DNA from 2 places in the Companilactobacillus allii genome. Region 1 is predicted to be linked to the other one. Evidence: a T-box and tRNA genes for the amino acid it is inferred to sense, from the RefSeq annotation. Region 1 holds a T-box; the other holds one or more tRNA genes.

Evidence for each region. A T-box is a leader RNA that pairs with one kind of tRNA and senses whether it is charged. The one in region 1 lies ahead of BTM29_RS11120 (valine--tRNA ligase), so its partner is inferred to be a tRNA-Val.
Region 2: it has a tRNA-Val gene. The T-box ahead of BTM29_RS11120 (valine--tRNA ligase) is inferred to sense a tRNA for this amino acid. The anticodon was not compared.

Annotation. Positions count from the first base shown of each region.
Region 1 is NZ_CP019323.1:2,248,298-2,263,459, forward strand. Features, by position in the region: gene BTM29_RS11105 (rod shape-determining protein) at 1-21, opposite strand, end outside; gene radC (RadC family protein) at 115-753, opposite strand; gene BTM29_RS11115 (bifunctional folylpolyglutamate synthase/dihydrofolate synthase) at 773-2,023, opposite strand; gene BTM29_RS11120 (valine--tRNA ligase) at 2,090-4,738, opposite strand; T-box leader at 4,791-4,986, opposite strand; gene thiI (tRNA uracil 4-sulfurtransferase ThiI) at 5,027-6,244, opposite strand; gene BTM29_RS11130 (cysteine desulfurase family protein) at 6,269-7,414, opposite strand; gene BTM29_RS11135 (septation ring formation regulator EzrA) at 7,493-9,181, opposite strand; gene rpsD (30S ribosomal protein S4) at 9,503-10,111, shown strand; gene BTM29_RS11145 (DUF1054 family protein) at 10,178-10,780, opposite strand; gene BTM29_RS11150 (replication-associated recombination protein A) at 10,883-12,184, shown strand; gene BTM29_RS12970 (hypothetical protein) at 12,303-12,455, shown strand; gene BTM29_RS11160 (universal stress protein) at 12,525-13,004, shown strand; gene BTM29_RS11165 (helix-turn-helix domain-containing protein) at 13,080-13,943, opposite strand; gene BTM29_RS11170 (glycine cleavage system H family protein) at 14,045-14,338, opposite strand; gene BTM29_RS11175 (FtsW/RodA/SpoVE family cell cycle protein) at 14,351-15,162, opposite strand, start outside.
Region 2 is NZ_CP019323.1:2,489,780-2,504,941, forward strand. Features, by position in the region: gene BTM29_RS12320 (putative ornithine decarboxylase) at 1-455, opposite strand, end outside; gene BTM29_RS12325 (APC family permease) at 688-2,133, shown strand; gene BTM29_RS12330 (MFS transporter) at 2,277-3,461, shown strand; gene BTM29_RS12335 (GNAT family N-acetyltransferase) at 3,618-4,040, opposite strand; gene BTM29_RS12340 (DMT family transporter) at 4,222-4,542, shown strand; gene BTM29_RS12345 (YdcF family protein) at 4,539-5,357, opposite strand; gene BTM29_RS12350 (SpaA isopeptide-forming pilin-related protein) at 5,665-7,314, shown strand; gene BTM29_RS12355 (prealbumin-like fold domain-containing protein) at 7,329-7,970, shown strand; gene BTM29_RS12360 (dihydrofolate reductase family protein) at 8,077-8,607, shown strand; gene BTM29_RS12365 (DUF6056 family protein) at 8,815-10,290, opposite strand; gene BTM29_RS12370 (carboxymuconolactone decarboxylase family protein) at 10,390-10,707, opposite strand; tRNA gene BTM29_RS12375 (tRNA-Leu) at 10,949-11,033, opposite strand; tRNA gene BTM29_RS12380 (tRNA-Cys) at 11,059-11,129, opposite strand; tRNA gene BTM29_RS12385 (tRNA-Gln) at 11,146-11,217, opposite strand; tRNA gene BTM29_RS12390 (tRNA-His) at 11,228-11,300, opposite strand; tRNA gene BTM29_RS12395 (tRNA-Trp) at 11,319-11,389, opposite strand; tRNA gene BTM29_RS12400 (tRNA-Tyr) at 11,395-11,477, opposite strand; tRNA gene BTM29_RS12405 (tRNA-Phe) at 11,482-11,554, opposite strand; tRNA gene BTM29_RS12410 (tRNA-Asp) at 11,561-11,634, opposite strand; tRNA gene BTM29_RS12415 (tRNA-Met) at 11,659-11,732, opposite strand; tRNA gene BTM29_RS12420 (tRNA-Ser) at 11,764-11,853, opposite strand; tRNA gene BTM29_RS12425 (tRNA-Glu) at 11,904-11,975, opposite strand; tRNA gene BTM29_RS12430 (tRNA-Ser) at 11,982-12,069, opposite strand; tRNA gene BTM29_RS12435 (tRNA-Ile) at 12,078-12,152, opposite strand; tRNA gene BTM29_RS12440 (tRNA-Gly) at 12,167-12,237, opposite strand; tRNA gene BTM29_RS12445 (tRNA-Asp) at 12,279-12,352, opposite strand; tRNA gene BTM29_RS12450 (tRNA-Met) at 12,368-12,441, opposite strand; tRNA gene BTM29_RS12455 (tRNA-Ile) at 12,477-12,550, opposite strand; tRNA gene BTM29_RS12460 (tRNA-Met) at 12,559-12,632, opposite strand; tRNA gene BTM29_RS12465 (tRNA-Pro) at 12,671-12,744, opposite strand; tRNA gene BTM29_RS12470 (tRNA-Arg) at 12,756-12,829, opposite strand; tRNA gene BTM29_RS12475 (tRNA-Leu) at 12,843-12,928, opposite strand; tRNA gene BTM29_RS12480 (tRNA-Gly) at 12,943-13,014, opposite strand; tRNA gene BTM29_RS12485 (tRNA-Thr) at 13,020-13,092, opposite strand; tRNA gene BTM29_RS12490 (tRNA-Leu) at 13,166-13,248, opposite strand; tRNA gene BTM29_RS12495 (tRNA-Lys) at 13,272-13,344, opposite strand; tRNA gene BTM29_RS12500 (tRNA-Val) at 13,350-13,422, opposite strand; rRNA gene rrf (5S ribosomal RNA) at 13,439-13,555, opposite strand; rRNA gene BTM29_RS00005 (23S ribosomal RNA) at 13,634-15,162, opposite strand, start outside.

The DNA of each region.
Region 1 (15,162 bases):
TTTTGATCCAATACCAAACAATTTATTTTCTCTCCTTTAAAGTACACACCACATTTTACGCTATCAAAAATTATATCATATAAAAAGCCAATTTAAAGTAGTCCAATGACATACCTAAATTATTTTTTCTGATTTTAAACTAAAATAAGCACTTTTTGTAACGATAACATGATCTATCAAATTAATTCCCATTAACTGGCAGCATTTAAATAATCTTAAAGAAAAAATTTTATCATTTTCTGACGGTTGTAATTGCCCACTTGGATGATTGTGTGCAATCACTATCTGCGTCGCTGAAACATACAACGCTTCTCTGATAATATCTCGTGGATGCACAGTTGCAGTGTCAGCGGTTCCAATAAAAATTATTTTCTCTTCTATAACGTGATACCCATTATCTAAATAGATAGCTATTAATTTTTCCTGTGGTGAGTTTCCAATTTTTTTTATTAAATGTTTATTCAAACTCAACGTATCAACAATTTGATTCAACATAGTATCAGCTTCTAATTTTCTTTCGCCCAATTCTAATGCCGAAAGAATCATACAAGCCTTAGCTATACCAATTCCTTGTTCATTTAACAATTGATTCATATCAAATCTTAAATTCTTAGATTTGAAAGTGATTCTATTCGCAATTTCCATTACATTTTGTTCTTTAGTACCATTACCTAATATTACAGCAATTAACTCTGTTGTTTCTAAAGACTTAACACCATTTCGTATAATTCTTTCTCTTAAGTTTAACATCATACTAAAAATTACGAGAAAATCATACAAAATACGTTTCTAATTCTGAAACTAAGTAAAACGATCCTGTTACCAAAAGAATTTGATTACTCATTAATTTTTTCTTATTCATATCCAAATACTGTAAATAATCTTCAACATAGGAAATATTTGAATATTTACTCAAATCGTAATCCTCTTCTTTTGCTGCGCGTGGCATATCTAGCGTAGTTACAAAGATTTCTTTTGTATTATTAGACATAAATTCCAAAATATCAGATCTATCTTTGTCCTTCATTCCAGCATACAAAACAATTATATCTTTATTAGGCTCATTTGTTATTAAAGAATTGATTAAATTATCAATTGCTGCCAAATTATGCGCGCCATCTAGGATAATCAGTGGATTTTTTTGTACAACTTGTAATCTTGCAAGAATTTGTCTTGAATCAATATTCTTAACTATTTTCTCTAAATCATATTCACGATTATATTTTTTTTCAAAACAGATAAATGCCTGAATTGCAACCAAAGCATTTATTGCAGAGGTTTTCTCAATCCCAGCACACTCAATTTTAACATCTTTAAATTCAAAATGAATTTTGAAATCATCAATTACTAAATTCTTAATTTTTAATTCATGATTATATTCAAATATATCACTGTTTAATTGATTAGCTCGATTCAAAATTATATTTCGTACAGAATCAGGTAATAATCCTGTTACCAGAGGCGTATTCTCTTTGATAATTCCAGATTTTTCAATCGCAATATCTTGCAGTGTTGGCCCAATCAATTGTTCATGATCCATTTCGATAGATGTAATAATAGATACATCAGGATTGATCACATTAGTCTTGTCATGTGCGGCACCAATACCGACCTCGATAATTGCTACATCAACACGATTTCTAAAATACAAAAATCCCAAACACGTAACAAATTCAAATTCGGATAATTCTATACTGCCCTTCTTCAAAACTATTTCATTCGTAAGACTCAATAAATCATCATTACTTATCATTTCATGGCTTATCTGTATTCTTTCATTGAATACTTTGATAAATGGTGATGTAAACATCCCTACGCGCAAACCATCGGCTTCTAATAAGTTGGATAAATAATTACAAGTACTACCTTTACCGTTTGTTCCCGTAACATGAATCGTTGGATAATCATTTTGTGGATTATTCAAACATTTTAAAGCAGATTTTATCCTATCCAAACTATTTGTACGATGAAATTTAGGTAGAGAATGAATATAATTGATTGCTTCTTGATAACTATTCAGCATTTTATACCTTTCTTAACAAAAAAAGAGGAAGACAAATAACTATGTCTTTCCCCCTAATTAATTTTATTACTTGTTTGCTTTTAATTGACTAATACGTTGTTTGATTTTTTCTTGTTTAGCTTGATAATCTGCCAATTTTTCTTTTTGTTCAGCGACAACTTTTTCAGGTGCCTTTTTGACAAAGTTTTCATTTGACAATTTTTTATCTAAACGAGTTATTTCTTTATCCATTTTAGCAGATTCCTCTTCTTGACGACTTATTTCTTCATCAAGATCAATTAATTCTGCCAACGGAATATAAACTTCTGTGCCATTAGTAACTGCAGTCATAGCCAATGCAGGAGCTTTTAAATCAGTTTCAACTTTCAATTCCTTTGGATGTAAGAAGCGATTTACATATTCTGTGTTATTGATCAAAATATCTTTAATTTCATCATTTTGAGGTTTAATCAAAATATCAACCGCTTTTGATAATGGTGCATTTGCTTCAAGTCGAATCTTTCTAACTGACTTAATTAGATCAATTAAAATATCCATATCATTCATGGCTTTTTCATCATTAAATTCTTCATGATTTTCTGGATATGAAGCCAATGAAATTGACTTACCATTATGTGGCATTGATAACCAGATTTTTTCAGTAACAAATGGCATAGTTGGATGCATCAATCTTAAAATCTTATCAAGAACATAAGTCAAAATCATTCTCTTTTGATTTTTAGCTTCTCCATCTTCACCAGTAAGTGTTGCCTTGCTCATTTCGATATACCAATCACAGAAATCATTCCAAATGAAGTTATAAAGTGTACGTCCGACTTCACCAAATTCAAATTTATCCATTAAACGATTTACTTCATTAACGGTCTGATTTAATTTAGCTAAGATCCATTTATCTGATAAATCATAACTTGTAACCTTTGTTAAATCATCCATTGCTGGAGTGTCATCATCAAGATTCATAATTACAAAACGACTGGCATTCCAGATCTTATTAATAAAGTTCCAGGCTGAATCCATCTTGTCATAACTGAATCGTGTATCTTGTCCTGGTGTTGAACCATTCATTAAGAACCAACGAAGTGCATCAGCACCGTACTTTTCAATAACATCCATTGGATCAATACCATTACCCAATGACTTGCTCATTTTACGCCCTTGTTCATCACGAATCAAACCGTGAATAACAACATGCTCAAATGGACGCTTATCAGTAAATTTCAAACTTTGGAAAATCATTCTTGATACCCAAAAGAAGATAATATCGTATCCAGTTACTAATGTATCTGTTGGGAAGTAGCGTTTGAAGTCACTTGCATTCTCATCTGGCCAACCCATTGTAGAAAATGGCCATAGAGCACTTGAGAACCATGTATCAAGAACATCACTGTCTTGTGTCCAATTCTCAATGTCTTCAGGAGCTTGCTCACCAACATACATTTTTCCAGTATCATTATTGTACCAGGCAGGAATTTGATGTCCCCACCACAATTGACGAGAAATGACCCAATCATGAACATTATCCATCCATTGCTTAAATGTATCTTCAAAACGTTCAGGAACAAAGTTAACCTTATCACTGCCCTCTTGGTTCTTTAAAGCCAATTCAGCAAGTGGTTTCATCTTAACGAACCATTGTGTAGATAGTCTTGGTTCAACTTGAGCGTCTGAACGTTCTGAGTGACCAACACTGTGAACAATTGGTTCAATACTCAACATATATCCGCCATCTTGAAGATCTTTGACCATAGCTTTACGTGCGTCAAAACGATCCATACCATCATATTTTCCGGCGTTTTCATTCATTGTTCCATCAGCGTTCATTGTGTTAATACGCTCTAGGTCATGACGATTACCAACTAAGAAGTCATTAGGATCATGTGCTGGTGTAATTTTAACCATACCAGTACCAAAATCTTTATCAACATAGTGATCAGTAATGATTGGAACTTTACGATCTACTAGTGGAACAATAACTTCTTTACCAACAAGATCCTTATATCTTTCATCACTTGGGTTAACTGCAATAGCAATATCACCAAACATTGTCTCAGGACGTGTAGTAGCAATTTCAATGAAACCTGAACCATCAGCATAAGGGTACTTTACATGATAAAAAGCGCCTTTATCGTCTTTATGGATAACTTCGATATCTGACAAAGCTGTTTGAAGTTGTGGATCCCAATTTATAATATACTCACCACGATAAATCAAGCCTTCGTTATATAGCTTAACAAAGACCTTACGAACTGCCTTTGATAATCCTTCATCTAGCGTAAATCTCTCACGAGAATAATCCAAAGAAAGACCTAATTTGCCCCATTGAGTTTTAATAATAGAAGCAAATTCATCCTTCCACTTCCAAACCTCGTCAACAAATTTTTCACGGCCAAGATCATATCTTGAAATACCTTGTTCACGCAACTTTGCTTCAACTTTAGCTTGTGTAGCAATACCTGCATGATCCATTCCAGGAAGATATAAAGTATCGTATCCTTGCATACGTTTGTAGCGAATCAATGTATCTTGAATTGTTGTGTCCCAGGCATGTCCTAAGTGAAGTACACCAGTAACATTTGGTGGTGGAATAACTATTGAATAAGGTTTTGCTTTTTTGTCACCAGATGGCTTAAATAGATCTTCATCAAGCCAGGTTTGATAACGTCCTTCTTCAACTTCTTTGGGATTATATTTGGTATCCATATCGATTTCTCTCATAAAGTTCATCCTCCATAAATTGTCTTTAAAGTACAAAAAAAGCATCCATCCCATATAGGACGAATGCTCGCGGTACCACCTAAATTGAGAATCTACTAAAATAGACTCTCCTCTCAACAGATAACGGTGGCCCGATCGACTTTTGATAGCTCACAGGTAACAATTAAATATTTCAACCATGCACTTCTCAGCTAACGTGCACTCTCTTTTGATCTAACCTATTTAACACTCCTGATCAAAGCTGTTGAATTGATAATAAAACATATTACGTATTACGTCAAACAAATTTTACAATAAACTACTAATATCTTCTTGTTCTTGTTCCATGAAATGATCTCCATGTTCGATAGTCGTGATCTTAACTCCGGCTAATGAACGCTCTATCAATCCATCAACATCAAGTGAACTCTCAAATTTACGAGTCTTTTCAGTATTAGGTCTAGTTTTAGGACTTGGTGGAGCAAAAACTGTACAACAGTCCTCAAATGGTTGTATAGAAAGATTAAATGTATCAATATCCTCAGCAAGTCTAATGATTTCAGTCTTATCCATTGTAGCAACCGGACGTAGAATAGGTGTTGTTGTAACATCGTTTATTGCTGCCATACTCTCAAGTGTTTGTGAAGCAACTTGACCAACTGCTTCTCCATTGAAGATTGCCAATCCATTTTCTTTTTCACGTAGTAAATCAGTTAATCTCAACATGAATCTACGTTGGATAGTCATCAAGTATCCTTCTGGAACGCCAGCCTTGATTGTTTCTTGAATCTCTGCAAATGGCACTTCGATAAATTTGATGTTACCACCAAAGGCTGTCAACTTACTAGTCAATTCCTTGGCTTTATTCAAAGCTTGCTCTGATGTATAAGGAGGGCTGAAGAAGTGAACCATCTCAATATCAACACCACGCTTCATAGCTAAATAACCAGCAACTGGTGAATCAATTCCACCAGACAACATCAACATAGCTTTTCCAGCAGTACCAACAGGTAATCCACCGGCACCTTTGACAGTTAGATATGATAGATAGATTCCATCTTGACGTACCTCAACAGAAATTTTGATATCAGGACGTTTCATCTCAACATCGATCCCTGGGAACTCATCACAAATTGCATCCCCAAGTTGTAAATTAACTTGGTTAGTATCCAAATAATATGAATGATCGGACCGTTTAGTACCAACCTTAAAACTCATGCCAGGCTTGTATGCCTCATGCATCATTTCGATAGCCTTTGCTTTAACGTCATCAAAATCGTGAGAAACCTTAACACTCAAAGAAAAAGTTTGAATACCAAAAACGTTCTTTAACTTTTCCATAATTGGCTTTGCATTTTCACCATTCAACTGGATATGCAAACGATCACGATGTGGTCTCATTACTAGATCAGGATATTCTTTCAAAACCTTAGCAATATTTCCGTGTAAGCGATCAATGAAACTCTTACGATTTTTACCCTTTGTTGATAGTTCACCGTAGCGAACCATAATTTCAGTATATTCCATTTAATTCTCCTAAATTTTTTGTTTCTAGTTTAAAATCTGAAAATGCTCATGAATTTCATCTAAGTTCTTAATGAATTCTTGCATTTCTTCTTCAGTATTGTTTTCATCCAAACTGACACGAACGGCACTAGTAGCAACCTTTTCTGGTGTACTCATAGCTTTCAATGTACTGGACTCTAATCCTTTTTTGGATGAGCATGCACTCGTTGTTGAAATATAAATATCACGACTTTCAAACGTATGTACAACCGTCTCACCACGAACACCGTCAATGGTAAAGCAAATTATATGCGGTGCAAAATCATCGGATAGTTTTGAGAATACGTGAGTATTTGGCAAGCTTTGAATATGCTCAACCAATTCAGTCTTGAGTTTACTCATCTTCTCAGCTTTTTGTGCTTCGTTTTCTTTCAATAGACGTAAAGCCTTAGCCATAGCAGCAATTGCAGGTGTATTTTCTGTACCACTTCTCAAATTTTTTTCTTGTCCGCCACCAGACATAAGTGGTTCCAATTGTTTACCAGCCTTCATGTAAATAAAGCCGATTCCACGTGGAGCGTGGAACTTATGTCCAGAGAATGTATAGAAATCTACACGAGGATCAATGAACTTGTCTTCGATATTCTTACCAATTGCTTGCGTACCATCTACATGGAAACTAATATTTGGATAATCATCCAAAATACGTCCAATTTCGTGAATTGGTTGGATTGAACCGATTTCATTGTTTACAGCCATTATTGAGACCAAAATAGTATCATCTCTAATAGCTTCTTTCAAGTCTTTAGCACTCACATGACCAGTCTTATCAACTGGTAAATAAGTCACTTCATATCCCAAGTTTTCAAGTTGATGCATCGAATTCATAACAGAAGGATGTTCAATTGAACTTGTAATAATATGTTTGCCAAATTCACGTTTCTTAAAAGCAGTTCCTTTAATGATCCAATTATTACCCTCAGTACCACCACTTGTAAATACTACCTCATACGGTTTAAATCCCATCAAATCAGCAATCTGCTTTCTTGAGGTTTCAAGCAATTCGTATGCTTTTAAACCTAGCTTGTGCAAACTAGAAGGATTACCAAAATAATTCAAACTGGCTGCATTATATGTTTTGAGGACTGATTCCTCAATTTTTGTTGTTGCACTATTATCAAAATAAATCATATTTTTTCCCACCAAAATAAAAAGGCCTTAAAGGCCTTAATTTTTTTTACTACTTTAAAGATAACTCAAAATATAAAATTATGCATTAATTGTTTCTTTTATTCGTTTAACAGAACCAGCTTCAACACGCTCCAAAGCTGCTGAAATTGTTTCAACCGCTTGAGAATATTCATACTCATCATCGAATAATGAACGTGCTCTGCCCAATTGGTCAGTGAATTCAGCATCTTTATTGTCATACCTATTAGCATACTGTAGCAGCTTCTCGGCCAATAAAACGTTCATTTTCAAATCTGTTGTCTTTTGAATTAAATTTTCAAGATCCTCTTGTGTAACAATCACTTGTTTACTGATATCTTCCATATTTATTAAGTCAGCGTCTAACTCATTATAAAGTTTTGTTATTTCATCGTATACCATATAGAAGTAATCTAAATAATCATCTGGCAAACCATTCAAACGAAGCTGTTCAACAATTTTCTTTTGAATCTCTAATCGTTTTGCATACTTTTCTACACTATTTCTAGCGATTCTTTCACTAGACAACATTTGATTCATATTATCATTAATTGATTTCTCACTTGATTCAATATCATCTAACTTCGAAACTATTGATTTGAAGTCTTCCTCGGCTTTTGAAAAAATCGAACTTTTATCAGCAATATTTTGAACATCTTGATCATAACGAGATCTAATGTCATTCAACTCAGCCAAGTTGTTGCTAAATTTCTTAACATCATCATCATTCAAAATATAATTGATACTTAGTTTCTGTACACGATTGTCCAGACTATTGTGTTGGAACTTTGCGTGATTAATGTAATCTAAAACTGGCTTTTGTTGCTTCAATACACTTTGTTTAGCATCAATTTCTTGTGTTAAAACTTCATACAAGTGATCGATTCCCTGACGTATTTCTTCATTAGTATTGTTAACGTAATCAAAATTCAAGTCACCTAATTCAGAATTTGCTAAATCCAGACTATTTTGAATATTCTTAATCAATGATTCAATATCTTCTTCAAAATTGAATTGTTGATTCAAAAGTTTTTGATAAACTGTATTGATTTCCTCAATTTGACCTGGGAAAACCTCACTTAACTCATGATAAAGTGGTTCAATAACTTTTAATTGATCAGTTATTAATCCAAGTTTGATTTTTACATCATCCAGATACTGTCCAGCTTCAATATGGTCACCCTTTTTGGTTAATTGGGCCTCTTTATCCAACAATTCAGCAATCTCACTCAATTCATCCTCAAGATTCTCCGCAGCTGATCCATAATTAAATGATTGAGTCAAAATTTTCTTGCGTAAATCCTCGTATGATTGTTGAAGTGCCTCACTTTGGGTAGCATTCAATTCATCACTTTTTGATAACTCATCCAATGAACTTGAAATACCATCAATGTTTTCCTTTAATTGAGTTAGATCACCATCAACTTTTTTTAATTCTTTTGCGGAGCCAAATACATTAAACTGAGTATTTTTATATTCCGCACTACGAATCTCTGTCAAAATGGACGGAACTACATCGTTTAATTGTTTTTGATAGTCAGTCTTATAGTTGCTAAATTGATCATGACTAGCACCTGTAAGATTCATATCTTCTATTTTTCTTAACTTATCTGTAAGTTTGTCCTTCTTTAATTCATCGGCTCTTTGTTTATACGAATTTAAAGTACTTGCATTTCTCTTTTGGAGAAACCACATATACCAAAGAAAGATCAAAACTACTAAGATTATTCCAATAATAATTATCGACACTTTAACACCCCTAATAATGATTCAATATCATATACCCTGAATTATACCAGAGAACCAACTATACTATTTAATATAATCATCTTTCATAATAAAGTTTTAAATATTGGGCCAAAAAATTCTTTTGACATTGCATAGCAATCACGGTACACTAGTCTTCGTGTAAAATATGCAGCAAAGAGTGGCAAGAACGTCAACAGTTACCGACATTTGTTCAACTAGTAACCTACGGCTGCATGTGGTGAAAATTGTAGCGGTAACTGCACGAATGTTAAACTCTTGTTAATTATTTTACTCCATACAAAATTTTGGAGGAATTTATTTATGTCTAGATATACAGGCCCACGTTGGAAATTATCACGTCGTTTAGGAATCTCACTTTCAGGTACAGGTAAGGAAATCGCTCGTCGTAACTATGCTCCTGGTCAACATGGCCAAAACAATCGTCGTAAGGTTTCAGAATACGGTCAACAATTAGCTGAAAAGCAAAAGTTACGTTTCATGTATGACGTTAACGAACGTCAATTCCGTAATCTATTTAACCGTGCTGGTAAGCTTGATGGTATCCATGGTGTTAACTTGATGGTTCTTCTTGAAACACGTCTTGATAACGTTGTTTATAGATTAGGTTTAGCAAGCTCACGTCCACAAGCTCGTCAACTTGTTAACCATGGTCACATCACAGTTGATGGCAAACGTGTTGATATTCCATCATACGAAGTTAAAATTGGTCAAAAGATCAGCCTTCGTGAAAAGTCAAAGGACTTAGCTATTGTTAAAGCTAACCTTGAAAATGTTGTTGGTCGTCCTGGTTTTGTTAACTTCGATGATAACACATTGACAGGATCACTAGTACGTAACCCAGAACGTGATGAGTTAGAACCAAATATTGATGAATCTCTAATTGTTGAATACTACAACCAAATTCTTTAATATTTCTCAAAACATTCACTTTATGTGGATGTTTTTTTTATTAAAATTAATAAAAGAGGTCGCGGATTATTTCTCCGCGACCTCTTTATTTGCTTGAACTAATAATTCACTTAAATTCATGAATTTATCAAATAATAATTTATCATAATTCCCCTGTTTAACCTCTTTGGAATCTTTCAGAAGATTATACCCTATTACAAAATCACTAGATTTTATTTTTGAATACCTGTCGACAGTCGAAGAATAACTATTGGGATTATTCATTTCCGCTATTGTATGATTGTTTGATACCATCCAATTTTCATCGACTATTTTATTATTCCATGATTTAATCAATGGATAATAATTAGGTCGCTTATATGCATCTGCTAGAAGACTGAACGTTATAAAGTATCGATCCGGCCACAATCCCAACTCTAGATGTGGTGTCTTCTTATATCCTTTTTTATCCAAATTAATTGCCAACCATGTATCTGGTGGCGGATTTTTAGTTCTTCTTTGATGTTTAGCAATTTTTAAGTAAAATGTATCATTGTATTTCTTTTCAAGACTATCAAGTAATTTATTTCCAAATATTTCAAATTTAGGATCTAAATTTTCTTTAATTAGTGCTAAACGTCCAGATAAGGTATCATTATTAAATACGTCAAAATCACTCTTATCAAACATAACTGACTACCTTCCATTGCTTATTTATGAACCATGATTTCAATATCGTTTTTATTCATTAGCTGTTGTAGAATATACTTATTGTACTATATAGGAGGTAACATGCAAAAACCACTAGCATATCGTATGAGACCGACGAATATCGATCAAGTCGTCGGCCAGCAACATCTAGTGGGTCCAAATAAAATTATTCGTAGAATGGTAAACGCCAAGATGCTATCATCAATGATTCTATACGGACCACCTGGTATTGGCAAAACAAGTATCGCCAGCGCCATAGCTGGTAGTACCAAATACGCATTTCGAAAATTAAACGCTGCCACTGACAGCAAAAAAGATTTACAAATAGTTGCCGAAGAAGCAAAAATGAGTGGAACTGTCGTATTACTTCTTGATGAAATTCATCGACTAGACAAGACCAAACAAGATTTTCTACTACCTTTATTAGAACGTGGCTCGATTATTTTGATAGGTGCCACAACTGAAAACCCATATATCAATATTAGTCCTGCTATTCGTTCTAGAGTTCAAATTTTCGAATTAAAGCCCTTAGAACCTACTGACTTAAAACAAGCAGTCAAACGAGCTTTAGAGGACAAAGAAAATGGTCTCGGAAATTATAAAGTTAAATTGGATGATAATGCACTAGAATTACTGGTGAACTCAACAAACGGCGATTTAAGAAGTATTTTGAACGGGCTAGAGTTATCTGTTCTATCAACTGAGAAAAAAGACGACGTAATTCATATAGACTTACAAGCTATCGAGGAATCAGTTCAGAAAAAGGCTATTTCAGCCGACAAAAATGGTGATAGCCACTATGATGTCATTTCTGCTTTTCAAAAATCTATCCGTGGTAGCGATCCAGACGCTGCATTGTTATACTTGGCTAGACTATTAGAAGCCGGAGAGCTCACCACAGTCATCAGAAGGCTTCTAGTGTGCGCGTATGAAGATATTGGCCTAGCAAATCCTCAAGCATGTTCTCGAGCCGTACAGGCCGCACAAGTTGCTCAAATGGTTGGTCTTCCTGAAGCACGTATTCCATTAGCTGATGCTGTAATTGATCTATGTCTGTGTCCAAAATCAAATTCTGGAATGGCGGCCATTGATTCTGCACTATCTGACGTTAGAAATGGTAAAGCAACACATATCCCTGATGACTTAAAAGATGCACATTATAGTGGGGCAAAAAAGCTTGGTCATGGTGTAAATTACAAATACCCCCATAGTTATCCAAATGCATGGGTAAATCAACAATACCTTCCAGATAATTTGGTAAATACAAAATACTATACGCCAAATTCAACGGGTAAATATGAACAAGCACTGAAAATACGAATGGATCAACTTAGTGATTTAAAAATAAAGGCAAAACGGAGTGATAATAAGAATGGCAATTAAAACTTTAATGCTAATTTTCATAATTTTTTTATTAGCATTAGCATATAATTTATGGACTCATAGAAATAGAAAATTTTTGATTTATTCACCAAATGAAAATCTAAATCTGAGAAGCATCATGATAATTACAGCTGTCCTACTAGTTCTGATCTCTATCACTGGAATAATCATTATGATTGTCGGTTCTAAAGAAAGCAATTTCATTACCCTTATATTGGGAAGCGTTGTTGCCGCTGGATTTTCAATTTATTTAGCAAATATTGGCAGATGACTGTATTTATCTTCCTCAATCAACTAAAATAAGGGTGTAGATAAAGAAATAATCAACGGGGTGATAATCATGTTACAACAATATAAAAACATTCTCGTACCAATCGACGGCTCATTTGAAGCAGAACTTGCATTTAAAAAGGCAGTTGAAGTTGCCAAAAGAAACAAAGCCGCAGTTCATCTATTGCATGTAATTGATACACGTGCATTCCAAAATGTATCAAGCTTTGATTCAACTATGGTTGAGCAAATTACTGAAAAAGCTAAAGAAACAGTTAAAAGCTATGTTCAGACTGCTAAAGATGCCGGTCTTTCTGACATTGACTATAGTATTGAATATGGTGCACCCAAAGCAATTATTGCCACAGATTTTCCTAAGAAATTGAATGTGGATTTAATTATGATCGGTGCAACTGGTCTTAACGCTATGGAAAGATTACTTATCGGATCAGTTACTGAATATGTAACAAGAACTGCTGCATGTGATGTTCTTGTAGTTAGAACTGACTTGGATAACAAATCAATTCAAAAACCAAGCAAAAAACAATAATATTATTAGAAAAAAGTGAGCTGATTTTAATTAATCAGCTCACTTTTTTTATTTGAAATTAATAATTTTTAATTATTACTTATTAAAAATATTCAGATTCATTTCTTCAATTTTTGATTTTAATTTATCAAAAATATGCTTATTATCATTTATGCTGGAAAGTACATATGCTTTGATATAGTTCTCATCGGACTTTTTACCTTCACGAGTACCAGCTTCAGCCATTGAACAATACATTGAATCTAATTTAAACAATGATTGTTCCCTCTTAGCGAGAAATATTCCTTCATTAGCATAATCTATAGCCTTTTGATTATCATTCAAATCAATAGACAAACTAGACATATTAGCATAAATCAAAATACTATCGTGATAATTGTCCTCACTGATCTTTTCAGCACTAGCTTGAATCAATTCCTTGGCTTGATTGTAATACACCAAGGATTCATCAAGAGACTTCTTATCAACGTATGCTTTAGCAGTATAAACATCAATCAAAATATCATACATATCAATATTTGAAATATTAACATTCATAGCACGATTAAAATCAAAGATTGCTTTGTCAAAATTACCGTTAATTTCATATTCGACTAACCCATTGAAGAAATGAATTAACTTAATTTCCTGTTTGTTATTAACATTGATATTATTCAATTTATTCAACTTATCACTGATACCTTGATAATCATCCTGATAAAACGAATTTTTAATATCAGATATAATTGAATAGATTTGACTATCATCGTTAACAATCACAAGGTTCATTGTGATACCCAGTCTTTCACAAATGCGAACCAAGATTTCCATGCTAGGAATTTTGTCCTTCTTTTCAATCAGACTTACAGTTGCCTGCGTACATATGCCGTCGGCAAGCTCAGATTGAGAAATACCTCTGAGCTTTCTGTAATGGCGAATTTTATCACCTAAAATTTTCATTTGAATTATCCCCATTCATTTATTAATTTCAGGATAATTTAAACAGTTCTGAAAAAAAGTTGCAAGAAATAAGCAACAATAAAACAATAAGTTTTAATTATTTAATTATTTACTTCAAAAAGCCAAGCATCTTTCTCAGAACCATTTAATAATTCCGGATTATCAGTTAATTTATCATTAACCAACACTATTGTACCCGAAACCGGTGACTCAAACTCAATTACTGCCTTTTGAGCTTCAACTTCACCAGTGGAATCTCCCACCTTTATTTCACGCCCAACAACTGGTAAGTCAATGAAATTAACCTTTCCCAAAGCTTCCTGACCTGCTGATGTTAGACCTATACGTGTTGTATTGTCACCTTTTTTTACCCATAAATACTTTTCACTTGCCATCTTAATGAACTCCTATCTTTGCTTAAAAGTACCATTCTCAAACATATAACTCTTGTGATGATATCGCATGGACATAATAAGACCTATACCAATCATATTACCTAACAAGGCTGATCCACCTTGTGATATAAACGGCAAAGGAATACCAGTCAAAGGTAATAGTCCTACACTCATACCAATATTTTCAAAAACATGGAACAAAATCATCATAATTACACCTGTTGACACATATGCATAAAATTCATTTTTCGTGTCAAAAGTAACTTGAATCATTTGATAAATTAGTAGGAAGTACAAGAATATAACAACACAAGAACCGATAAATCCAAAGTTTTCACCTACAACTGAGAAAATCATATCTGATTCTCTAACCGGTACATATACATTAGATACATTGAATCCTTTACCTAATAATTGTCCTGATCCAATTGCCTTCATCGTTTGCCAAATCTGATATCCATTCTCAGAAGTATCCTGAGAAGGGTTCAACCAACTATCAATACGTGCAAATTGATATGACTTAAAACCTGCATGTGTCAGTATTTCGCGTCCCCAATCAGTGGTTGCAAATACTAATGCAGTACCACCTACTACAGCTGCCAATAAGAAGGCAGTCAAAATAATTCTCCAGTCAATTCCGGAAACAAGTACCATTCCACCAAGAATTGCCACGAAAACTAATAACGTACCAAGATCATGTTGTAATTCCAATAAAACTACTACTGGAAGTGTCCATAATATCATTTTACCTAATAGTAAAAAGTCATTCTTTAATGTATGAACTTGATACTCACTATTATGATTAGTTATAACTTTTCCCATCA
Region 2 (15,162 bases), 240 kb from region 1:
GTCATAGTATCGCCTAATTCTTCAACGGTATCACTCGTATCAGCATAAAGCATATTCTTACCAAAAAAACGATCAAAAACAACGCCAGCAGGATGTTGCTCATAAAATTGTCCGTTATGGTGTCCTGGCGTAGTGAAGCTAACTGGTCTGTCATCAGCAAATTTAATTAAATCTATTAAAAATGATGGGATATTTTTAGATTCATATTCTTTGATTTTATTCTCAATTCTAACTTGAGTATCATGAATTGTATCATTTGGCTCAACAATAATTATTGGAATATTAAACCCAGAATCACTTACTAATCTATTCGCCACATCACTATTTTCATCAGTTTTCAAAACAACTGCGGCCAATTCTTGTGCCACAGTATCTTCAGAAATGGTAGTTACCTCCCAATTTCTAGGCAGATATTCGTGCACTGATTCTGTCGCAGCTATCTTTAAATAATTCATAGCATCCCTCTATTCTCAAATTAATTTCAGAAAACACTATGCAAAAGCATAAATGTTTCATACAATTAATTGTTGGAAATTATTTTAATTATCAAATATAATTCCCTCTAGTTATTGATTATTATATATGTTGGGACAATAAACAAGTGGAATATCATACTTTTTGGCTTTGTCATAAGCCACCAAAAACTCACTCTTCTTAAAAAGAAATTAAAATACAAGGAGAGTTTACATGAATGATTTAAATATGGATCCAAAACCTCATTATATGAAGTGGCAAGTAATTGCCCTTTTGGATTTTGTTACAATTATTAGTTTTGAAAATATTTTTTACCCTTTCCAAAATCAAGGTTTATCAGTAGTTGTCTCGTGGATTTTCTTACTATTTGCCTATGTTATTCCCTATGAATTAATCGTTAGTCAAATGAGTTTGACCTTTGATAATCAAAGTGGTGGCTTAGCTTCCTGGGTACGACACGGTAGTAATGATACCTTAGGATATTGGACATCTTGGATGTATTGGATTCAAAGTGTTCCATACATTGTGGATGTTTCTAATTCAGTCATTGTTTCATTTAGTTGGATTATCTTCGGGAATAATAGTCTCGATAGACGGATGTCTACCTTTTCTTTTGGATTATTAACTTTCGTTATAATATTGATTTTCATTTTACTAGAAAACGTTTTTAAAAATTCACTTGAAGTTCTTTCACTTATCGGTGGTGGTGCAATGTTTGTAATGTCAGTGTTGTTTGTTCTTTTAGCTGGATATGCAGTGACACACGGCGCACATATTGCTACACAACCAATGAATTGGGCAGCTTTTAAGCCAACATTCAGTTTAAAATATTTCTCGACCACTGGATTATTGATTTTTGCCATGTCTGGTGCTGAACTTGCTGCACCATATATTGTGCAAATGCGTGATCCCAAGCATGAATTTCCAAAAGCTATGTGGTTACTTGCATTAATGACAGCATTTCTAACTATCTTTGGTACTTTGTCATTGGCCGTATTCTTCAATGCCAATCACATTCCTCATGATTTCAAAATGAATGGTCCCTACTATGCTTTCCATCTACTTGGCCAAAGTTTAGGAGTCGGCAAGTTATTGATGTACATATTTGCCGTTGTTCAAGCTATTTTCATGATGGCTCAACTTGCAGTCTTACTCGATGCATCTAGTCGTGTCTTTGCGGGTGATGTCGCTGATAAATTCATGCCAAAATGGTTAACAAAAACCAATAAGAATGGGCGTCCAATTCATAGTTACACTATGACCACAGGATTAAGTCTATTTCTACTATTATTAACAGGTACCTTGCCAAATATTAATACTATATATAATTGGTTATTAAACATTAATGGAATTATTTCCCCATATAAAACTTGCTGGGTATTCTTTGCCTTTATTGCCGTACGTTGGCAAGATAAGAAATTCCATTCAGAATATACTTTTATTAAAAATAGAACCGGTGCACTTCTTGTTGGTGGTTGGTGTCTAGCATTCACTTTTGTCTGTGCTACCCTAGGTTTCATCCCTCAGGAAGCAGCTTTTGGAACTAAGTTATTTGATCACCAATTATTATTGAATTTCATAACGGTTATCGTATTATTCGGTATGGGATTCGTTATGCCTATTCTACGTAAACACGAAATAAATAAAGAACTTAATTAATAATTACAACTTTACTAATCCAAATATATCTAATTAGTTGCTTTTTAAGATATATTAATCTAACATAAGTAAGATTAATCAGCTATCGCCAATTTCGGCGATAGTTTTTTTAAGCGCAAATTTGCTTTTGGGAGGGGGATTACATGGAAAAAAACAAAAAGTCCATTTATATTTTAATATTTAGTAACTTCTTGATTTGTTTGGGGATTGGATTGGTAATACCTGTTACACCATTTATCAAGAATGAGTTCCATTACACAACATCACAAATGGGGGTAATGACTTCATTATTTGCTTTTGCACAATTCATTGCCTCACCTATTGTAGGGAGAATGTCAGATAAAGTCGGTCGTAAACCTGTTATAGTCTTAGGACTATTCACATATATGATATCTGAATTCATCTTCGCAGTTGCTACGACCCTACCCATATTTAATCTATCTAGAATAATTGGTGGATTATCCGCCGCCATGGTAATTCCTACCTCAATGGCACTTGGTTCAGACTTAACTACACTAAAGGATCGTGCTAAGGTCATTGGTTGGCTTTCAGCTGCTTTTAGTGGTGGATTGATCCTTGGACCAGGACTGGGTGGAATTCTAGCTGGAATAAGCTATAAGACACCGTTTTGGGTAGCTGGTGTCTTAGCCATTACAAGTTGTATCTTTACACAGATCTTTCTTAAGGAAAGTAGAGAAACTATTGAGATCGAACATAAAGAAGAAGCTAAACTTAACAAAGGCAAGTCCTCAATCATCTCAATTCTAACCGTTCCAATGGTTGTATTATTTGGAATGATTCTAGTTTCATCCTTTGGACTACAAGGCTTTGAAAGTATTTATAGTATTTATGTAAATCAAGTTTTCAACTTTGGATTGGGAACGATTGCACTAGTTTTAACATTGAATGGTATTATTTCTTTGATTTTACAAGTAGTCGCTTTTAACTGGCTCATTAATAAAATTGGCGAAATGGGACTTATTAGCTACTGTTTCCTACTCAGTGCAGTTTGTGTATTTTGGATAACTCGCGCACATACAACAGTAGAAGTAATAGTCGCTACACTTGTTATTTTCTCATCATTCGATTTACTAAGACCTGCGATAACGACTCTTTTAACCAAGTCTAGTAAGGCCAATCAAGGACTTATAAATGGAATGAATATGTCATTAACAAGTATCGGTAATGTCATTGGACCATTGATGTCCGGAGCTTTAATGGATTGGAATACACATTATCCATATATCGTTGTTGCAATAATATTGATATTCTCGTATTTCCTAACATTTATTGTCAAACGTTTCCCGTTAGTTTCCGCAGAAGAGTGAAAGTGTTTCACCATTGGGTTATCATATGCCAGCTATACCGACAGTGATAATCTATTTTTTTAATCATTTATTATTAACCACAAAAAAAGCACCCCTGAGATTGTTTCCTCAGAAGTGCCCTTATCTATCTCTATCAAATGCATATTCAGTAACTCTTTATTTACGCCAAATCAAAGTGATTTCTGATTCACCAGTATCCTTGTCTATGCCTTCAGCTTTAATGGAGAAACCATTGACCCGATAAAAATTAATTGCCTTAAAGTTCTTTACATAACAGTTAATGATAAGATCATCATGTAATTCTTTAACATAGTCGAATAATTCTTTGCCAATTCCTTTACTACGAAATTCTTTCTTAACAAAAACTCCTTCGATATAATTACCATTTAAACCAATAAATCCAGCAATGTCCTGATCATTCTTATAAACATAAACTTCAGCGTTATTTAATCGTTCTTTTACTACTGGAAAATTTCTTTTCCAATATTTTGCATTGATAAAGTTGTGTGCATCCAAATTACCCTCCAACCAAATATCAGCGACAGAGTCAATTTCATTGGGTGTTATTTTTTCAATCATTTTTAAATATATCCCCTAGCAATAAAAAATTTGATGTGCTATCATTCTATGATAAATCAATACACCGCCGGGTGTCACTAAAAAAAGTATTCTTTATAATTCCATTAGGCCATTGAAGGAATTGTAAGGGATACTTTATTTTTTTGCTCAAATTTGGGCAAAATTAAAAGGAGAAAATAATATGAATTGGATTTACTTAATCATCGCAGGAATATTTGAAGTATTTTGGGCTTATATGATGAAACTAAGTCACGGATTCACAAAAATAAACTTCACCGTTTTTACTATCTTGGGAATGCTTGTCAGTTTCATCCTATTGGCTAAAGCAACAAAGACCTTGCCATTGAGCATAGCTTATCCAGTTTGGACCGGAATTGGCGCAATCGGATCTATCTTAGTTGGATTCTTTATTTTCGGAGATAAAATATCACCAATCACTTGGGTATTTATAATATTATTACTGATCAGTATCATTGGAATCAAAATAACGACTAGTAACTAATGTGAAACAAAAAAGAATGAAATCAACGGGATAACAATAATTATCATCCCTGTAATCCACCAATAATACTTCAATATTGCAAGAAACTCCCTAATCATTGCACTAGGCAAAAAGAATAATGAAGTAGGAGCACCAATTCCATCCGCCTCCATACCTACTTTGTTGGCAAGTATACTAGCACGCAAGACATGATAGTTGCTGGTTGAAAAGACAACTCGTGGTTCGTTCTCTGTCTTCCAATCTGCTAATATCAATGTCCGTGAGTTCTTCATATTTTCTAAAGTACTAGTTGATTTATCTTCTATTATAATTTTATCTTTAGGAATACCTACAGATATTAGATAGTTTCTCATCGCCTTTGCCTCTGAGATAGACTCATCAAAACCCTGTCCACCACTGACGACGAACTTAGCTGTGTCACTATATCCGTGATAGTATTGGATCCCCTTGTCGATCCTACTTTTTAACAACGGCGTAACCGCCCCATCCTTGATCCATGCGCCCAAAATGACGATATAATTAGCATTTGATAACTTTGGCATCATTTGAATGATAAAGGAATAACCAGCGTATCCAAAAAATATGATTGAAAATATCACATCTATCCAACTGACTGAAAAAATAATCATCTCTAAATAACCAGGTAGATTGAATCTAGTGTACATATAAAAGAAAACAAGTATTATTGCTAAATTAACTCCAAATATTGCCGAAAGTTGACCGGTGAATGTCTTTCCTTCTCTGGATTTCATAACATTGGTATTAATTATCAGGAATACGATTGAACCAATCGCCGTCGCAATTGCGAATGCCATAACAAAGAATATTAGATATGAACCATGCCGCATAGAAACGTGAAAAAGTACCTTATGAAATAATCGAAAAAATATACCTATCAATAATAAGTAAAAAGACAAGGTAAAACCAATCCCAACGAAAATATTTTGTCGTTGAAGTAAACTAAGTATTCCAAAAATAATCAAAAACAATAATAGTATTTTCAATAAATGATCTCTTTTCATAATTTAATAATTTATTTAATTTAAATTCTATATATCCTTGTGTTTACTAATCATATGATTTTATAATTAAAATGTACAATTTTATGAAGGGGGAAAAAACATGGGGAAAAAATTACGCAATATTCTTACTATAGTACTTGCGGCAATGGGAATTTTCGTAGCGGCGTTATGCTTCAATTCTACTAAAGTATCTGCTGCAGCATATACAAGTAATGATTTGATTTCTAGTGCGCAAATTATTAACCAAGATAAGAATTATAGTTACTCAAGTACTGTTGGCGTCCAGTATAACTGGGATACTACCGGCACTGATATTAGTCTTAAAGATGGCGATACTTTAACCATGGAATTGCCCGAACAATTACGAGCAAAAAGTGATGCTGGTGTCCCATTTGATATAACTGACGATGATGGACATGTTATTGGATCAGCTGTTGTCAATTCAGATAATACTGTGACAGTAACCTTCAATGAGAATGTCGAAACTTATCATGATGTCAGTGGTTCCATTACAATTGGAAATGGTATCGGTGTTAGCGATTCAGCATTAGCTGGTAACAACGAGGTAGAATTTCCAACGATGAACGGTAACCAAACCAGCAATATGAACGTCATCCCATCAGAAAATAACATCTCCAAAAAAGGCGTTATGAGCACTGATGAAAATGGTGACCATATTATTACTTGGACAATTCTAGCCAACCGCCAAGAATTAGATCTTAAAAATATGAACGTCTACGAAGACGTTACACAACGTGATCCTGAAGAATACCTTGAGTACGTTCAAGGTTCAGTTATTGTTAATAAAGCACATTGGACTTCAAACACTTCTTATAAGAAAGATGAACTGGTCGATAGCTCAAATTATACTTTGACTGAGAATTCCAATGGATTTCACATAAATATTCCTGATTCAGCAAATCAAATGTATGCAATTACCATACAAACAAAGATTCCTGCTGATAAAGCAACAGATGGTGAAACAGTATTTAAGAATCAGGCCCAAATCACTTGGGGTAAACCAGGAACCGATGGAGAGACTCCTAGAGAATCCGCTAGTGGTAGTGTTACTTCTGATATAACTGGTGATAATTCTGGTTCTGGATCTGGTAATGTTAAAGGAAATGTTGTTTTAACTAAAATTAGTGATGACAGCGAATATTCCCTTGAAGGCGCAGTTTACGACCTATATGAAGTTGGAAACGACGTAGCAATTAAAACCGGATTGACAACAGATGCTGATGGTAAAATCAGTATTTCAAACTTAGCACCTGGAGAATATTACTTTAAAGAAACAACCCCTCCAAGTGGCTTCCAATTAAACAGTAATGAAATACCATTTACCATAACTGGTGACACAACAACACCAATCCAACTTACCGGTCGAGATGACCCTATTAGTGAACCCTTAGGATCAATTCTAATTCAAAAATTAGACCTTGAAACTGGCCACAAATTAAACGGTGCTGAATTTGAAATAACTCAGACATCCGGAAATGAAGTTGGTAAAACATGGACAACTACAGCAGATGATAATGGATTATATCACGTTTCCGATTTACCTTACGGAACTTATACAATTCAAGAAACAAAAGCTCCTGATGGCTATATTTTGGACAGTTCCATCCGTGAGTTTACAATTTCTGCCGAAAATCCAAATCCTGGACTATTTACCTTTGATAATGACAAAGAAACTGGTACTGATCCTGATTTCTCAGCTTCAATTAAAAATTTGATACCGACGAATTAGCAGCCGACAACCAAATCGGAGTTGCTGGAGCCGTTTATGGATTATACAACGCTGATGGTGACATTGTTGGAAGTTATATGACTGATAAAGATGGCGTTATCAAAGTTGATAACCTACCTGCTGGTGAGTATTATTTCCAAGAAACATTGCCTCCAGATGGCTATGATATTAACGATGAAAAAATTCATTTTACTATTACCGACAAAGATATTGAACTTGGTACATTAAAAACATCTGACCCTAAGATAAAAGATACTGATGATAACAATGGCGAAGATGATAATGATGAAGATAGTAATGAAGAAGACAACAACGGCGAAGATAACAACGAAGAAGATAACAACGAAGAAGATAACAATGGTGAAGATAGTAACGAAGAAGATAGTAATGAAGAAGACAACAATGATGAAGACGGTGATAGCGGTTTAATCACTAACCCTATTAATCCTGATGAAAATAATAATGAGAATAACAGTAGTGAAAACACTGACGAAAGCACAGTAAATCCTACTACCCCACAACCTCCTTACGAAGGCAATGGTGATTCATCACAAACATACTTGCCACAAACAAGTACCGATACTGGTGTATTAGCTAGTATCATTGGATCGTTAACATTAGTAACCTTCCTTTACTTCAGACGTCGTAAAGCTTAATCATATTTATTAAAAGAGAGCTGAAATATTCCAGCTCTCTTTTTGTTTGCTTATTTCTACGATCAAAGTTAAAGTGAAAGAATCTATCACGGAGGAAATAACAATTATGCGTAAAACAGTCTTTTATGGAGCTATTAGTCTAGATGGTTTTCTGGCAGATGATAACTATTCATTAGATTGGTTATTCAAATATAACGATAATAAAATAATGAAAGAAAGCTATGAGCCCTTTTTTAAAACAGTTGATACAACTGTTATGGGTAGAAAAACATTCGATGATTTACTAACCATAACCAATGAATTTCCATATAAAGACACTAAAAATTTTGTTCTATCACACAGACCAATTGAATCTAAGTATATTCAGCAAGTTAATCAACCTATTGAAGAATTTATTTCAGAATTGAAAAAACAACCTGGAAAAGATATCTGGATAGTTGGTGGTGGCAAAATTGTCTCAACATTGATTGAAAACAATCTCATTGATTCATTACAAATACAAATAACACCAGACATATTAGGGTCCGGTATTAAACTATTCGATCATATAAACAATCAGCCTAATTTTACAACAGACTATGTAAAACAATTTGATGATTTAATCGATATTAAATATTCCCTAAAAGCTTCAGTTTAATGAATTACTGTAATAATGCTACCAATTAAAGGTACTTATTATTTACACTGTTACACATATAAGAACCTAAATTCGATACGTGGTAAACTTATACCATTGCACATAATAAATTCACTACAAGCCAATTAATAACCAATTAAGCAATATCAGCGACCAAGTCTATAATTATATAAATAAACCCACTACAAATTTTGCAGTGGGTTTATTTTAATATAATCTTTCCAACCAAGATTTATTTAGGAAGTCTTTCCAATAAGTCGAAGATTGTTGTAATAACGCATCATTGGACAAAACATATTTACGATAAGGTACATGATTTGGTAACGAGGCCTTACCAGATAGGAAACGTTCATCTTGAACACGGATCAAATTAGCTTGATAATTAGCCACCATTTTATATCCAACATTTATCGAACATAACAATAAAACAATAGTAGCCACAGTTCTAAGATTTTTGACCATATATCTCGAATAAAAAGACGCGGCTTTTTGAACATAAATAATCGTAGCAATATACAAGAATACATACGAAGTAAAAAACTCACGAGAATTGATTGGCGATATGATTATAATAAATGGCGATATTAAAGCAAAGTAAGTAAACATACTGAAATACAAAATATAGTTACTTTTAGCGTTGAATAAACAAATTGTTGCAAATATCAAAAATAGCCAATAAACAATAGTCATAATGCCATCAATCTGAGTAATCCTAATACTTAGATTTTGGTACATAAAGAACTGATCATAATTATGCTGACCTAACCAAATATTAATAGTTACATAATAAATAATAAAAAATACTGAAATAATATTAATAAACCATTTTAGTTTATTATTACGTAATTGGTGTGTCGCAATTACTATTATGGCAAGGCATAGAGCAATATTCACAACTATATTAAGTGTATTAAACCAATAATGCGTAATATAAAAGTAATTATTTATAATTCCATGAAGATCAAAGTTAGTATCACGATAAGTTGATTTCTCATGATATGCGGGATGACTAAACATTATTGCTGCTGAAACAATAGCTCCCAACAAATAACTTCCCTCAAACCATTGAAACTTTTCATGATAAATATAAATACCACACAATATTGCAATAACACCGATAAATATTTGATATAAGGTGAGGTGTTCTACAAAGAGTCCCCCTACCAAACTCATTAAAAAAGTACAAATTGCTAGTAAAATCGGATGATATATTCTATTACCATCATACAAATCTTTTATGAATGTCAAAAATAACAATATTAACGCTAATGGTGGAATATAATTAATAAATCCCGCATTCCAGCCTAATACAGTACTGATATATCCGTCCTGGAATGTAAATACAAATAGTCCGCTAAGGATCATTGATAGTTTTGATCTACCAGTTAGCTTCCAAATACACCAGATTAATAGCGTCCAAAATATAGCATACGCCAGCATGGCAAAAATCAAATGATGAACCGTGAATATTTCTGATAGATTACCAATCCATCGCCCATTGCTGCTACCACCATATATTTTCTGAGGTCCATAGAATCCATGATTCATCAAATATTCCCCCTGTGAACCACCCCAAAAATAATCATCTCCAGATGGAATAACTAAAAATCTGAAAATGAAGAAATATAGAAATACGATTGGGAAAAATACTCTCTCCCATTTTTTACTGGTCCTAAATTGCATAAAGTCCCTCCAAAAATCTAGATAACCTATTAAGTATAACCTAAAAGACGGTATATTTTTGTATAAAAAAACAGCTCACGTATGTGAACTGCTAACAAGTTATTCTGTCCAAATCTCTTTTGCGCGATTGAAAGCTGACCATGCCTTAGGCCATCCAGCATAGAATGATAAGTGTGTGATTTCCGCAACAATTTCTTCTTTAGTGATGCCATTTTTCTTTCCAATTTTTAAATGTGCATCTAATTGTTCCAAGTTACCTGCAGAGATAATACTTGCAATAGTGATCATTGATCTATCATGAGCAGATAATTCACTTTCCTTACTCCATACTTCACCAAAAAGTACGTCATCATTTAATTTAGCAAATTGAGGCGCAAAATCACCTAATTGTTCTTGTCCAGCTGTTTGTTTCTTCATGACTATTCCTCCAACTATTTGTCTTAACAAAGTATATTAAAGCACTTGAAGTTAACTTGAAGTCAATAGTATTTGGGTAAAAAAGCACATAAAGAGGTATACTTCCAATTGAAATATGATCCACCAACACGATTTGACATAGACTTTGACTTTTTGGACATTAAAAAAGTCATCAACGTTGAATTCACAACATTGATGACTATATCGACTTTTTGAATTTGGACTTAAGAAAGTCCTATGATACCGGTGATCGGGGTCGAACCGATACTCCTTATACAGGAACGGGATTTTGAATCCCGCGCGTCTGCCAATTCCGCCACACCGGCATTTTAATACTTAGGCATAGCCCAAAGGCGGTAACCGGATTTGAACCGGTGATGAAGGTTTTGCAGACCTCTGCCTTACCACTTGGCTATACCGCCATATCATTGATACAAATTGGGTTAGCTGGATTCGAACCAGCGCATGATGGAGTCAAAGTCCATTGCCTTACCGCTTGGCTATAACCCAATAAAAAAAGGGCGGTATGTGGGAATCGAACCCACGTGTGTCGGTACCACAAACCGATGTGTTAACCACTTCACCAATACCGCCATGATAAAAGGTAGAAACAGGGATAGTAGGAATTGAACCCACACTGACGGTTTTGGAGACCGTAGTTCTACCTTTAAACTATATCCCTAACTATGGAGGGGAGTGGATTCGAACCACCGAACCCGAAGGAGCGGATTTACAGTCCGCCGCGTTTAGCCAGACTTCGCTACCCCTCCAAAATGGCGCGGGACGGAATCGAACCGCCGACACATGGAGCTTCAATCCATTGCTCTACCAACTGAGCTACCGAGCCATTTAACGGTCCCTGCGGGAATCGAACCCGCGATCTCCTGCGTGACAGGCAGGCGTCCTAACCAACTAGACCAAGGAACCAAAAGTAATTATCTTTGAAGCTAATTGCGGGAGCAGGATTTGAACCTACGACCTTCGGGTTATGAGCCCGACGAGCTACCAGACTGCTCCATCCCGCGATAATAAAAAAGAAACTTTTAACAATTAATAAGGAGGATGTGGGATTCGAACCCACGCGCGGTTTGACCCGCCTGACGGTTTTCAAGACCGTTCCCTTAAGCCGGACTTGGGTAATCCTCCATTGCTTAACATACAAAACTTATTAAATTGTATCGATGCTTTCGCACCAATGACCCGTACGGGATTTGAACCCATGTTACCGCCGTGAAAGGGCGGTGTCTTAACCACTTGACCAACGGGTCATAAAACGGAGAAGGAGGGATTTGAACCCTCGCGCCGTGTAAACGACCTACACCCTTAGCAGGGGCGCCTCTTCAGCCACTTGAGTACTTCTCCAGACATAGTGGGCCTAAATGGACTTGAACCATCGACCTCACGCTTATCAGGCGTGCGCTCTAAACCAGCTGAGCTATAGGCCCATAACAAGCGGCAAAGCGGGTGACGAGAATCGAACTCGCGACAACAGCTTGGAAGGCTGTGGTTTTACCACTAAACTACACCCGCATTAAAGCCTCTACGTTTAACATAATTGACCATTATGTTAACGGTCCCTGCGGGAATCGAACCCGCGATCTCCTGCGTGACAGGCAGGCGTCCTAACCAGCTAGACCAAGGAACCAAATAATTAATTCAATTGCGGGAGCAGGATTTGAACCTACGACCTTCGGGTTATGAGCCCGACGAGCTACCAGACTGCTCCATCCCGCGATAACAATATGAATTTAAGGCTTTATTCCATGCGATGGACCCTGTAGGACTCGAACCTACGACCGAGCGGTTATGAGCCGCCTGCTCTAACCAACTGAGCTAAAGGTCCGGAATAAATAGCGGCGAAGGGGATCGAACCCCCGACCTCCCGGGTATGAACCGGACGCTCTAGCCAGCTGAGCTACACCGCCAAAAAAAAATGAAACATACATGACAATTAAGTCACAAATCGGGAAGACAGGATTCGAACCTGCGACCCCCTGGTCCCAAACCAGGTGCTCTACCAAGCTGAGCCACTTCCCGAAATAAAGCAATGCACCCAGTAGGAGTCGAACCTACAACCTTCTGATTCGTAGTCAGACACTCTATCCAATTGCGCTATGGGTGCATATTCATTATAGTGCCGAGGACCGGAATCGAACCGGTACGGTAATTACTTACCGCAGGATTTTAAGTCCTGTGCGTCTGCCAGTTCCGCCACCCCGGCGTTACTATAATGAAAGCGGAAGACGGGATTCGAACCCGCGACCCCCACCATGGCAAGGTGATGTTCTACCACTGAACTACTTCCGCATAAATGCCGACTAGAGGATTCGAACCTCCGACCCCCTGTTTACAAGACAGATGCTCTGCCAACTGAGCTAAGTCGGCATAAAATGAATTATGCTTATTGCTTATTCAATTTTAATAAAAATATCTCAATATTGCAACAACAATATTGGTATACGGGTGAAAGGACTTGAACCTTCATGTCCATTGGACACTAGAACCTAAATCTAGCGCGTCTGCCAATTCCGCCACACCCGCATGGGTTGTATATTTGTTGCAAATGAGTCGTGACGGGTTCGAACCGTCGACCCTCTGATTAAAAGTCAGATGCTCTACCAGCTGAGCTAACGACTCATGGATGGAGGATACAGGGATCGAACCTGTGACCTCCTGCTTGTAAGGCAGATGCTCTCCCAGCTGAGCTAATCCTCCATGATAAATACGAACAGCGTGGCAGCTACCTATCCTCGCGGGTAGTTTCCCACCAACTACTTTTGGCGTGAAGAAGCTTAACTTCTGTGTTCGGCATGGGAACAGGTGTATCCTTCTTGCCATTACCACCACACTATTCGTTACTCGTACCTTCAAAACTAGATATTAAGTTTAATATGAATTATTATAAGAAACACTTCGAACCACTTACTCGGTTAAGTCCTCGATCTATTAGTACTGCTCAGCTCCGTATATCGCTATACTTCCACCCGCAGCCTATCTACGTCATAATCTCTAACGGATCTTACTTCCTTACGGAATGGGAAATCTCATCTCGAGGGGGGCTTCACACTTAGATGCTTTCAGCGTTTATCCCTTCCATACGTAGCTACCCAGCGATGCGCCTGGCGGCACAACTGGTACACCAGAGGTATGTCCATCCCGGTCCTCTCGTACTAAGGACAGCTCCTCTCAAATTTCCTACGCCCGCGACGGATAGGGACCGAACTGTCTCACGACGTTCTGAACCCAGCTCGCGTACCGCTTTAATGGGCGAACAGCCCAACCCTTGGGACCGACTACAGCCCCAGGATGCGATGAGCCGACATCGAGGTGCCAAACCTCCCCGTCGATGTGAACTCTTGGGGGAGATAAGCCTGTTATCCCCAGGGTAGCTTTTATCCGTTGAGCGATGGCCCTTCCATATGGAACCACCGGATCACTAAGTCCTACTTTCGTACCTGCTCGACTTGTCAGTCTCGCAGTCAAGCTCTCTTGTGCCTTTACACTCTGCGAATGATTTCCAACCATTCTGAGAGAACCTTTGAGCGCCTCCGTTACATTTTAGGAGGCGACCGCCCCAGTCAAACTGCCCACCAGACACTGTCCCTCACCACGATTAATGGTGCAGGTTAGAGTTTTCATATAACAAGGGTAGTATCCCACCAATGCCTCAATCGAAACTAGCGTTCCGATTTCAACGGCTCCTACCTATCCTGTACATGTCACACAAAAACTCAATATCAAGCTACAGTAAAGCTCCATGGGGTCTTTCCGTCCTGTCGCGGGTAACCCGCATCTTCACGGGTATTATAATTTCACCGAGTCTCTCGTTGAGACAGTGCCCAAATCATTACGCCTTTCGTGCGGGTCGGAACTTACCCGACAAGGAATTTCGCTACCTTAGGACCGTTATAGTTACGGCCGCCGTTTACTGGGGCTTCAATTCTCAGCTTCGCTTACGCTAACTGATCCTCTTAACCTTCCAGCACCGGGCAGGCGTCAGCCCATATACGTCATCTTACGATTTAGCATAGACCTGTGTTTTTGATAAACAGTTGTTTGGGCCTATTCACTGCGGCTGGCTGTTACACCAGCACCCCTTCTCCCGAAGTTACGGGGTCATTTTGCCGAGTTCCTTAACGAGAGTTCACTCGCTGACCTTAGGATTCTCTCCTCGACTACCTGTGTCGGTTTGCGGTACGGGTAGTTTATTTCTAACTAGGAATTTTTCTTGGCAGTGTGAGTTACTGTGCTTCGCTACTTAAATTTCGCTCCCCATCACAGATTGTCCTTAAAGGTAAAAGCATTTGACTCTTACCAAGACTTTCTGATTGGACACACTTTTCCAGCCGTGTGCACACATCATCCTCCTGCGTCCTTCCATCGTTCAAACAAAATAAACTAGTACGGGAATATCAACCCGTTATCCATCGATTACACCTCTCGGTCTCATCTTAG